Regions from separate parts of the Paenibacillus rhizoryzae genome, predicted to be linked through region 2. Evidence: predicted binding sites of a transcription regulator. Region 2 holds the regulator's gene; each other region holds the start of a gene.
The links. Region 2 encodes LexA, which represses DNA repair genes until DNA is damaged. Its sites were predicted from a motif close to CGAACATATGTTCG; they were not measured.
Positions count from the first base shown of each region.

Region 1: a site for LexA is predicted at 1,632-1,645, ahead of AC6ESO_RS05115 (YolD-like family protein). Genes of this name have one in related genera too.
Region 3: a site for LexA is predicted at 1,049-1,062, ahead of AC6ESO_RS12205 (DNA polymerase IV). Genes of this name have one in related genera too.

Region 1 is NZ_JCAALT010000001.1:1,113,291-1,116,569, forward strand. Features, by position in the region: gene arsC (arsenate reductase (thioredoxin)) at 1-344, shown strand, start outside; gene AC6ESO_RS05110 (chromate transporter) at 436-1,584, shown strand; gene AC6ESO_RS05115 (YolD-like family protein) at 1,687-2,007, shown strand; partial or broken gene AC6ESO_RS05120 (cupredoxin domain-containing protein) at 2,006-2,200, opposite strand; partial or broken gene AC6ESO_RS05125 (aldo/keto reductase) at 2,356-2,541, shown strand; gene AC6ESO_RS05130 (NAD-dependent epimerase/dehydratase family protein) at 2,626-3,279, shown strand, end outside.
Region 2 is NZ_JCAALT010000001.1:673,500-676,778, forward strand. Features, by position in the region: gene glnA (type I glutamate--ammonia ligase) at 1-262, shown strand, start outside; gene AC6ESO_RS02985 (hypothetical protein) at 393-971, shown strand; gene lexA (transcriptional repressor LexA) at 1,073-1,693, opposite strand; gene AC6ESO_RS02995 (LysM peptidoglycan-binding domain-containing protein) at 1,881-2,258, shown strand; gene AC6ESO_RS03000 (DUF896 domain-containing protein) at 2,528-2,731, shown strand; gene AC6ESO_RS03005 (aldo/keto reductase) at 2,762-3,279, shown strand, end outside.
Region 3 is NZ_JCAALT010000003.1:675,194-678,472, reverse strand. Features, by position in the region: gene AC6ESO_RS12220 (hypothetical protein) at 1-34, opposite strand, end outside; gene AC6ESO_RS12215 (hypothetical protein) at 94-420, opposite strand; gene AC6ESO_RS12210 (YgaP family membrane protein) at 814-909, opposite strand; gene AC6ESO_RS12205 (DNA polymerase IV) at 1,310-2,575, shown strand; gene AC6ESO_RS12200 (YhjD family protein) at 2,572-3,060, shown strand; gene AC6ESO_RS12195 (GNAT family N-acetyltransferase) at 3,246-3,279, opposite strand, start outside.

The DNA.
Region 1 (3,279 bases), 440 kb from region 2:
TTGGCAGTGATAAATATGAGGTAAGAAGCGCGGGACTTGAAGCTCACGGATTAAACCCACGCGCGGTTCAAACCATGAAAGAAGCCGGCATAGATATTTCTAATCACACATCGGATGTCATTGATCCTGAAATTTTAAAGCAGGCGGATTACATCATCACGCTTTGTGGACATGCGAATGATAACTGCCCGGTTGTTCAGAACGACAAAGCGCAGAGATGGCATTGGGGCTTCGAAGATCCGGCTAAAGCAACAGGAACAGAAGAAGAAATCACGGCAAAGTTCCGTGAAGTACGCGATTCGATAAAAAAACGCATGGAGCTGTTTATTGCAGAAGGTAAATAAGAAAGGGAGAACCAGCTTGAACACTGAACAAGCAAACGCACGGCATGCGAACACATCGAAAGGTAAGTTGCGTACTTTGCTGGAGGTAGGTATGGTCTCGACGAAATTAGGACTTACTTCTTTCGGAGGGCCAATTGCTCACCTTGTATACTTTCAGAATGAATATGTTAAAAAAAAAAAGTGGATGGACGAAAGAACGTATGCGGAACTCGTAGCATTATGCCAGTTTCTACCGGGTCCTTCCAGCAGCCAAGTGGGAATGGGTATCGGTATTATTCGAGCTGGTATAGCCGGAGGAATAATAGCTTGGCTTGGGTTTACCCTTCCATCTGTACTGGCACTCGTTCTTTTTGCATTGGTCGTACAAGGATTTGACATTGGAAATACAGGTTGGATTCATGGATTGAAGATTGTAGCCGTCGCCATTGTAGCGCAAGGTGTCTATAGTATGGGAAAAACGTTAACACCGGATCGCAGCAGAGCTAGTATTGCCATTATTACAATGGCCTTTACGCTGCTGATGTCGACGGCATTAAGCCAGGTCATTCTAATCGTGCTTGCAGCTTTGGTTGGATTATTCCTTTATCGTAAAAAAGAAGCGCCATTAGCTTCAGAATTAGATCTATCCATAAACAGAGGGGTAGCACTGGGATCTTTAGTTTTATTTGCCGGTTTATTGATCGCTCTGCCTTTGTTGCACCGATTTACAAATAACCCTTGGCTTGCAATTGCCGATAGCTTTTATCGTTCAGGTTCCCTAGTATTTGGAGGAGGGCATGTGGTACTGCCTCTCTTAGAGAAGGAAGTTGTTTCTGCAGGTTGGATCAGCAAACAAGATTTTTTAGCGGGATACGGTGCGGCACAGGCTGTCCCTGGTCCATTATTTACGTTTGCAAGTTACTTAGGAGCCATGATTCGGGGAGTATGGGGAGCCGTACTTGCTACAATATCCATATTTCTTCCGGCGTTTCTTCTCATGGTCGGAACGTTGCCGTTCTGGAATCATATAAGAAAAAGCTCAAGTATGCGTGGTGCTCTGACAGGTGTTAATGCTGCCGTTGTTGGTATTCTGCTAGCTGCATTATATAACCCGATTTGGACTTCGGCGATACTTTCGACTGAAGATTTTGTGCTTGCGGTTGTTTTATTCGGCATGTTGGTATATTGGAAATTGCCTCCATGGATGATCGTCATTGTAGGAGTCCTTGGAGGCAGCGTTATTTCTTTCATGCTGTATTAATGGTAGACAACGTTCTTTAATGATTTAGTGAAAAAGATATGGATACAAGAACATTTGTTCGTGTATAATGATGATACCACTTTATAAAGGGTGATTATTATTATGGAGCATGAACAAGTGAATCAGGAAAACTTAGTTCTGATTGAACGGCAGGTCAAACAAGTCAGTTTAAACTTCCGAAATCGATATCGACGCCCCCCAAAGCCTAATTTAGACCCCTTTGAGCGTGATCAAATTATGAACGTGCTGATTGCATCATTAGGACTGCGCTACACAGTCCACTTAAGGCTATATCATGAGTTTGAAGATTGTGCCGTGATTGGTGTTATCGATAGAATAGATCCCTATACAAGGAAGGTCCTGGTTGATGGGGAATGGTTTCATATCGATAACATCATTAAAGCGGATTCCGAATTGGATTAGGTTGTTCCAGTAATCCGGCATCCGATCCAATTTGGCTAAGAGGTTCACCTGAATCAAGGGCTAATGTAAGCATTCGACTATTACAGCCGTTTAGTATTCGAAAACGATATTTTCTAGGTTCCACATCCAGATATGGCCAAACTTTACCATTCACAAGTATGTTATTCGCATCAAAAGGAGGTACTAACGAAGGGAAAAATAAGTATCAAAATGTATAGTTAGTATAATATTTATAATTAAATGAAAATAATTTCACTTCTTTAAATCATATATAAACTATCATAGAATGAAGAAGTCTTCTTGGAAAGAGAATACGAAATCAACTCGCGAAGCAGGAGGGAATTAGGCATTGCGCAAAACCTCGACATCACTGTCGGGAATCTGGCGCTTGCCTGGATTCTCCGTCAAACCAATGTCGCCAGCGCACTTATCGGAGCAAGCCGGCCGGAGCAAGTGTCAGAGAACGCCAAAGCGTCGGGCATTGAGCTTGGCGAAGACATTATGAACCGAATCGAAGAAATTTTAACGAACTAACCGAATTTCCGGTATTAGGCGATACAGCCTAGCAGATAATATTGCAAGAAATCAGTATCAGGAGAAGATGGAGGTGGATAGTTGATGACGAAAGTTGTCGTTACCGGTGGAAGCGGCATGTTGGGAAGCTGGGTGGTGCGTCATTTCGTAGAGCAAGGCTATGATGTGCTGAACGTTGATACCCGTCAACCGGTGGAATCGCTTTGCCCTACGCTCATCGTGGACCTTGAGGATCTAGGCCAAACTTACGGCGCTCTTGCAGGGTCCGATGCGGTCGTGCATCTGGCTGCAATTCCCAGAGCAGGCATGACTTCACCGGAGGTGACATTCCGCAACAATGTCATGTCAACCTACAATGTACTGGAAGCGGCAGCCGGTCTAGGCATTCGAAAGGCGGTCATCGCATCGAGCGAATCCTCTTACGGCATTGTCTTTGCAGTCCATCCGTTCGGTCCTCACTATGTTCCGATCGATGAGGCGCATCCGCAGCTGCCGCAAGACAGCTACGGCTTGTCCAAGATCGTGAATGAAGCGACGGCAGATATGTTTCACCGCAGGACTGGCATGCAGATTATATCGCTACGCCTCGGCAACGTAATTTCACCCGAATCGTATGAACGCTTCCCATCGTTCATTCATAATCCAGAAGAACGCGAACGCATCCTTTGGAGCTACATCGACACTAGGGATGCAGCGGAAGCTTGCCGCCTTGCTATTGAAGCGGATGGACTCGGGGCG
Region 2 (3,279 bases):
CCGCAACAAGACTCCGCTGCCGGCTCCGACTGACCGTAACATCTACGTGATGACGGATGAGGAGCGTATCGAAGAGGGCATCCCTACCTTGCCGGATGACTTGAAAGAAGCATTGACAGAGCTGCTTCGCAGCGAAGTCATTTGTGAAGCGCTTGGCGATCACGCGCTTGCTCACTTCTATGAGCTTAAAGAAATCGAGTGGGACATGTACCGTACGCAAATCCACGAGTGGGAACGCGATCAGTACTTGACGCTCTACTAGAACCGACGAAACCCTTGATGCCATCCGGCGTTGAGGGTTTTTTTGCGTCTATGGGAGGAAGTGTGTCCGCACTTGTACCTCTGCTTTCGCATAGTATGCCACAATAGCCATTCATGAAGGAGGAGCCTATGTGAGGAAGAAAGCAGCGACAAAAGAGGAGCAACCGTTTCGTCTTACCGGGGCGATATTAAAACACGTAGCAGCAACGATGGTGCCATTCTTTAAGAAAATTGTACAGAGCTATTCCTATGCGTTGAAGTGGTCGAAGGCTATAAGAGGCGCGGACTTAGATACTTTATCGGCATTGTTTAAATCCGTGGTGCCATCTGCTGATTTGGACGGTTTCTCTACAAACGGCATTGGCTATTTCTTTGATTTCAAGTTTCCGGAACCGATCCTGCTATATTCCGCCGGCACGACGATACCACCGGGGTCGACCCAATTTACGTTCTCCACTCCGATTCATCGCGCTATTGCTAGAGCGGTCTTGCCTTTCTACAGAGCGCTTTTATCTTCTTCAACATACGCTGCAGCGGTAGCCGCAGCTGTGAACAATAAGAATCGAACTCGATTATCCAATTTGATTCGACAAAAAGTAACGGCATATGCGCTGAAATCCATTCAAATTGATTTCTCGGGCATTGCTTTAAACTTCAAGTACAAGAGCAGTAAATTCACTTATCGTCAGTTGTTGTTCCGAGAATTGTAGGTTAGCTGACATAACGGAGGCACATCTGCGCGGGGCAGACAGAAAAGGGGCATTTCCGATCGCTGCTGCAGCGATAAGGAAATGCCCCTTTGATGCGTGTATTAGTGGATGTCGCGGAAAAGTCCGATGACTTTACCTAGAATGGAGACGTTACGCAGACGGATCGGTTCCATCGTCGAGTTCTCCGGTTGAAGACGGATATGATCCTTTTCTTTATAGAAGGTCTTCACAGTAGCTTCGTCTTCTTCTGTCATTGCAACGACGATATCGCCGTTCGAAGCGGTTTGCTGTTGGCGGACAATGACGTAATCGCCGTTATGAATGCCTGCTTCGATCATACTTTCTCCAACGACGTTAAGAATAAAGACGTTGTGGTCGCCGACTCTGTCAGCCGGAAGGGGGAAGTAATCCTCGATATTCTCTGTTGCCGTAATCGGTACACCGGCAGTTACCTTACCTACTACAGGAACCTTCGCGATGGAAAGCGGGAATGGAATCTCGTTGTCTTCGCCGTCCAAAATCTCGATTGCGCGAGGTTTGGTTGGATCGCGGCGAATAAGGCCTTTCTTCTCCAGGCGATCAAGATGGCCGTGGACAGTTGAGCTGGAAGCGAGTCCGACCGCTTCACCGATCTCACGAACGGAAGGCGGATAGCCTTTCTCGCGTACTTCCGTCTTAATGAATTCTAGTATCGCCTGCTGGCGGTTTGAAAGTTTCGACACCGGAATCACTCCAAAGTTTCATTTGTGTCAAATTATAGCACAGAACCGGAGTTCGTACAAACATAAGTTCGAGAAACACAGGTTCGCATATTTTTACGAACAAATGTTCCAAAAACGCTTGACCACAAACAAATGTTCGTGTTATTCTAAGTTTAACAAATAGAACAAACGTTTGGGGTGCTGGAGAATGATGACAACGATGTCCACTTACTCTTCTAATTATAAAGGTGAAACTCGCAATAGTCGCGCTGTGAAGCGCACTTGGCAAGATAGAAGAACAGAACGCTTATTAATGAGACTTGCTGCAGCAACACTGTTCTTCGTACTGCTCTTCACAGGACTGTCACTGATGACAAGCCAAGCGAACAGCGAACATCCGGCAGCACCTACAGCTTCGGAGCAGATCGTCGTTGTTGGGTCCGGTGACACGCTATGGAACATCGCAAGCAGTATTCGGAAAGAAGGTGAAGATATTCGCCATGTTGTATTCAACTTAAAACAACGAAACAACTTGACCTCTAGTTCGCTGCAAGCCGGACAATCCTTGATTATACCCGTTGAATAAATAGATGCACGGTTTCAGCTTCTTATAGTAGGAGTACATCCTTACATTACGATCCGAGTGGATCCGCATTCACAAGTCTGAGTCTTCACTGCTCAGGCTTTTTTCATTTCTAGCGGCATAACGTAATAATAAGGCGAACCAGATGCGGATAAAGCACGGCCAAGACAGGTCGATTCAAGCCCCAGATAGGGCCATTTCGCCTTGACAATGGGCAATTAAAAATGTCAAAGTAAAGAATGACATGTTGGCCGAATCAGGAAAGGAGCATAATGGAAATGGAAAAGATCATCGCCCGTATTAATGAACTCTCCCGAAAGAACAAAACAGTAGGGTTATCACCGGAGGAACTGGTCGAACGCGACGAGCTTCGCCGTTTATATCTTGAGAATTTCAAGAAAAACTTCCGTAATCAACTCGATACCATTAAATATGTGGAAGACGAAGAGGACGGGGAAGGTACGATCAAGCATTAGCAGCAGTCTATTCGAAGGAGGACATGTAGCATGCAATATCGTTTACTGGGCCGCAGCGGTTTAGCTGTTTCGGAGCTTTGTTTAGGTACGATGACGTTCGGTAACACAACGAGCGAGACGGATTCGATAGAGATGATGAATCGTTTCTTCGAGAAAGGCGGCAATTTCCTCGATACAGCGAACGTATATGTATCCGGGCGTTCGGAAGAGATTGTAGGTAAGGCGATTAAAGACAGACGCTCCGAAGTTGTTCTCGCCACGAAAGTGAGATTCGCGACCGAGAATCATCCAAACGGCGTCGGGGTTTCCAGAAAGCATATTATGGATGCCGTCGAAGCAAGCTTGAAGAGACTTGATACCGACTATATCGACCTCTACCAAGTGCATGTTTGGGATCACGCTACACCGATTGAAGAGACGCTTCGCGCACTCGATGATCTGGTTACTTCAGGTAAAGTGCGTTATATCGGCTGTTCCAATTTCTTCGCCTGGCAGTTAATGAAGTCTTTGTCTACCAGCGATTGGAATCGATATGTCCGGTTTATCTC
Region 3 (3,279 bases), on a different contig from region 2:
CAATGATATTGGCTATGGTTTTCATCAGTCTCATACTAATTGTTCTCAATATTCGTGCCTTGATTAGTCTAGTAAAAAGAGACAATAAGCTGCTTAAAACTCTTTAGGTGCTCCCATTTGTAAATCCATTGAAGCAATAAAGTTCTTAGTTTCTTCGGTGCCAATATCGCTAATCATTTTATAAATTTCCTTTAGTACGATATCATATTCGTCATTTTCACTGTCATGATGATAGGGTATGCCCGGAAACTGCGCACGGAAATACGTATGCTCTTCGGCTCGTTCCCACTCCTCAAATAAACTTCTTAACTTCTCGACTTCATCTTCAGACGCATAAATCTCTAATTCATAGGCAGCATCGCCTTGATTATACATAATACATTTTGATTGAACCGACACATAATATTTTCTTTTTTCCATATAAAATCCTCCTTAACCGCTATCTCCAAAAGAGTGTCCATATAATCGCACCGAAAATTATAAGAACTGGAAGTGCGAAGTACGCAAGCACAATCGGATTGGATATTACCGGATGTTTAACGGTAGTCATACTGGTATTTTTATCCAAGGTATTATGCTGCTGTTTACGTATAAAATAAATTGAACTAAGCAATGAGAATACACATACGGCAGCACCAATGAGTACCAAAATGGTATACATTTTTTGCATCCCTCCTCTAAGCACTTTATTTATTTTCCCGTTTTATGATTTTAAATATTCATTTTGTGTACGTATACTGGTGACACTTTGACCAGTAAGTGCCAAGCCAAGCTTGATACCGGAAACTGTAAGCGAATACCTTAGAATTAGGATTAATTTCTTGTTGTTTTCTTACATGTGGAAACACCAAGAAGTGCGCTAACGGGGCAATATCTGATAGTCCCCGTTATAATTGGAGCTACGCCGATTATGATTTAAAATCCATTTCTCATCAATTAAGACATTTTTCCTCATGAATTTTGAAAATTGTCACAGCAATTTTGACATCATCACACAATCATCATTTTTTAGGTTCTTCAAAAAATTCCAGAAACATACCTTGCATATCGAACATATGTTTGTAGTATAATAAAGAACAAACGTTCGTATGGAGGCGAATAAGAATGCCATCATTACAATCAAATCTCAGCAAATATATCGGGATGGCCGTAGTTATCATTTATCAGGACAGAAACGACCGGATAACCAAAAGACAAATCCTTATACGCGCAGTTACACATACGCATGTACGAGCAACTTGCCTGGAATCAGGCGCGCCTCGGCTATTTAAGCTTCAAAACATTTTGGCACATGAGCCGGTGATCCGCGATGTCGGCTAAAGATCGGGTAATCATGTTGGCGGATTGTCAAAGCTTTTATGCGTCGGTAGAGAAGGCTTCGCACCCTGAGCATGCGAATAAGCCCATCGTGGTAGGTGCCGATCCAAATCGCAAATCGGGGATCGTCTTAGCTGCTTGCCCGCTTGCTAAATCTTACGGCGTTTCCACAGCCATGCGGTTGGGCGAAGCTGTCGGAAAGTGTCCCCAGCTCGTCGTGATCCGGCCAAGGATGCAGACCTATATAAACGTATCCCTGCTCATTACGGAGATATATAAGACATTCACACCGCTTGTTGAGCCTTTCTCGATCGATGAACAGTTTCTGGATGTCACCGGATCGGTCTCGCTTTACGGCCCTCCCCTCGATATCGCGAATCAGATGCAAAACAAGGTGCTGCTCTCAACCGGGGTTTGGACGCGAGTTGGCTGCGGGCCAACCAAGATATTGGCGAAAACAGCAACGGACAATTTCGCCAAAAAGCAGCCCGACGGGATCTTTACACTGGATTACGAAAATATCGAATCCGAGTTATGGCCACTGCCCATCAGCAGCATGTTTATGGTGGCCTCTCGCATGACCGTGCACTTTATACGCATGGGCATTAACACGATTGGCGATTTAGCCAGAATGGAGCTGCATGACTTTAAACGGCGGATGCAGCAAAGGATGGGCAAACAGAGCGATATTAAGGCCATCTATTACTGGCAGACTGCGCGCGGCATTGACCCGAGCCCTGTCGTAGCCGGAGCGTTTGGCAAGCCGAAGTCGGTCACCAGAGGTCGCGCCTTGCCTTGGGTGCTTTACCAAACCTTATCTGACATCGAACCGCTGCTGCTCGAGCTCGTAATCGAGGTATGCCGCACAAGCCGATACCACAAGTATAAAGGGCGCAAAGTCACGGTCAGCGCGGGCACAACGAACGGGGTTAAATCCAGCGGCTTCAGTCGCCAAACCACCTTGGATAGTTCCAGCTGCTTAGAGCATCACATACTGGCAGCTGCACACAAGCTGTTTATGTCGCACTGGGACGGTAATCCACTGACTCATCTTGCCGTGGACCTTTCCCAGCTAACAGACAATAGCGTGTACCAACTGGACCTTTTTGAGGACTTACCTAGACAGCACGCACTCGCCGCAACCAAAGATAAAATCAAAGATCGGTTCGGCGAGGCGGCCATTTTAAGCGCCGCATCGCTCCTTAAATCCGGGCAGGCGCGCGAGCGAGCTCAAAAAATTGGAGGGCACTATAAATGAGCAAATTTCTCGAGGGGAATGGCCGTTGGGGCACAAAGTTTATTTCTCCCGAGCATCGTGATCAGCTCAACGAGCTTAGCGACCCGGATAAGGGCGCATCCCAGAAGGTACCTCAACAGATCCTGATAATGGTACGTGACTCCGTGCTTTTACCGATCATGATGACGGTGGTTGAGAACAATCGGCTTGAGATCGAGAGGTCGAACCACTCCTTAAAGACACTTTATACGGCAGCTGCAAACACACTGTTAAATGCCATCCATGCAGACTTGGCCGGGATCCGCAAAGAATTAAGGGAAAATCAAATTAAAGTCATTGAGGAAGAACGCGTTGACGATGCCGCACACTATAAATTTTACTATCGAGGTTATGAACATAAATTTGCATTAATGAGGTTTTTAGTGAGGTCTGAAATTAGTACACGGCTAGGAAAATATATCGCCCAGCTCGAAAAACATTTCAACGGGCTTATCCATAAGAAGTGACTGCATAAAAATGCTGTTCCGATTAACCCTAATCGGAACAGCATTTTTTTGAGAGAGACATCAGCCCCATCGCTTGCGAATCTAGTACTGTAAGTCGCAAAGCGTAATTTAAAGTCATTATGAACAAGCCCCGCTTGTTAGAGGATGTCTAACAAGCGGGGTGCACTTCGATTTGGGGCTTTTTTCTATAAGTCCATCTTCAGCCGGATCATATCCCGG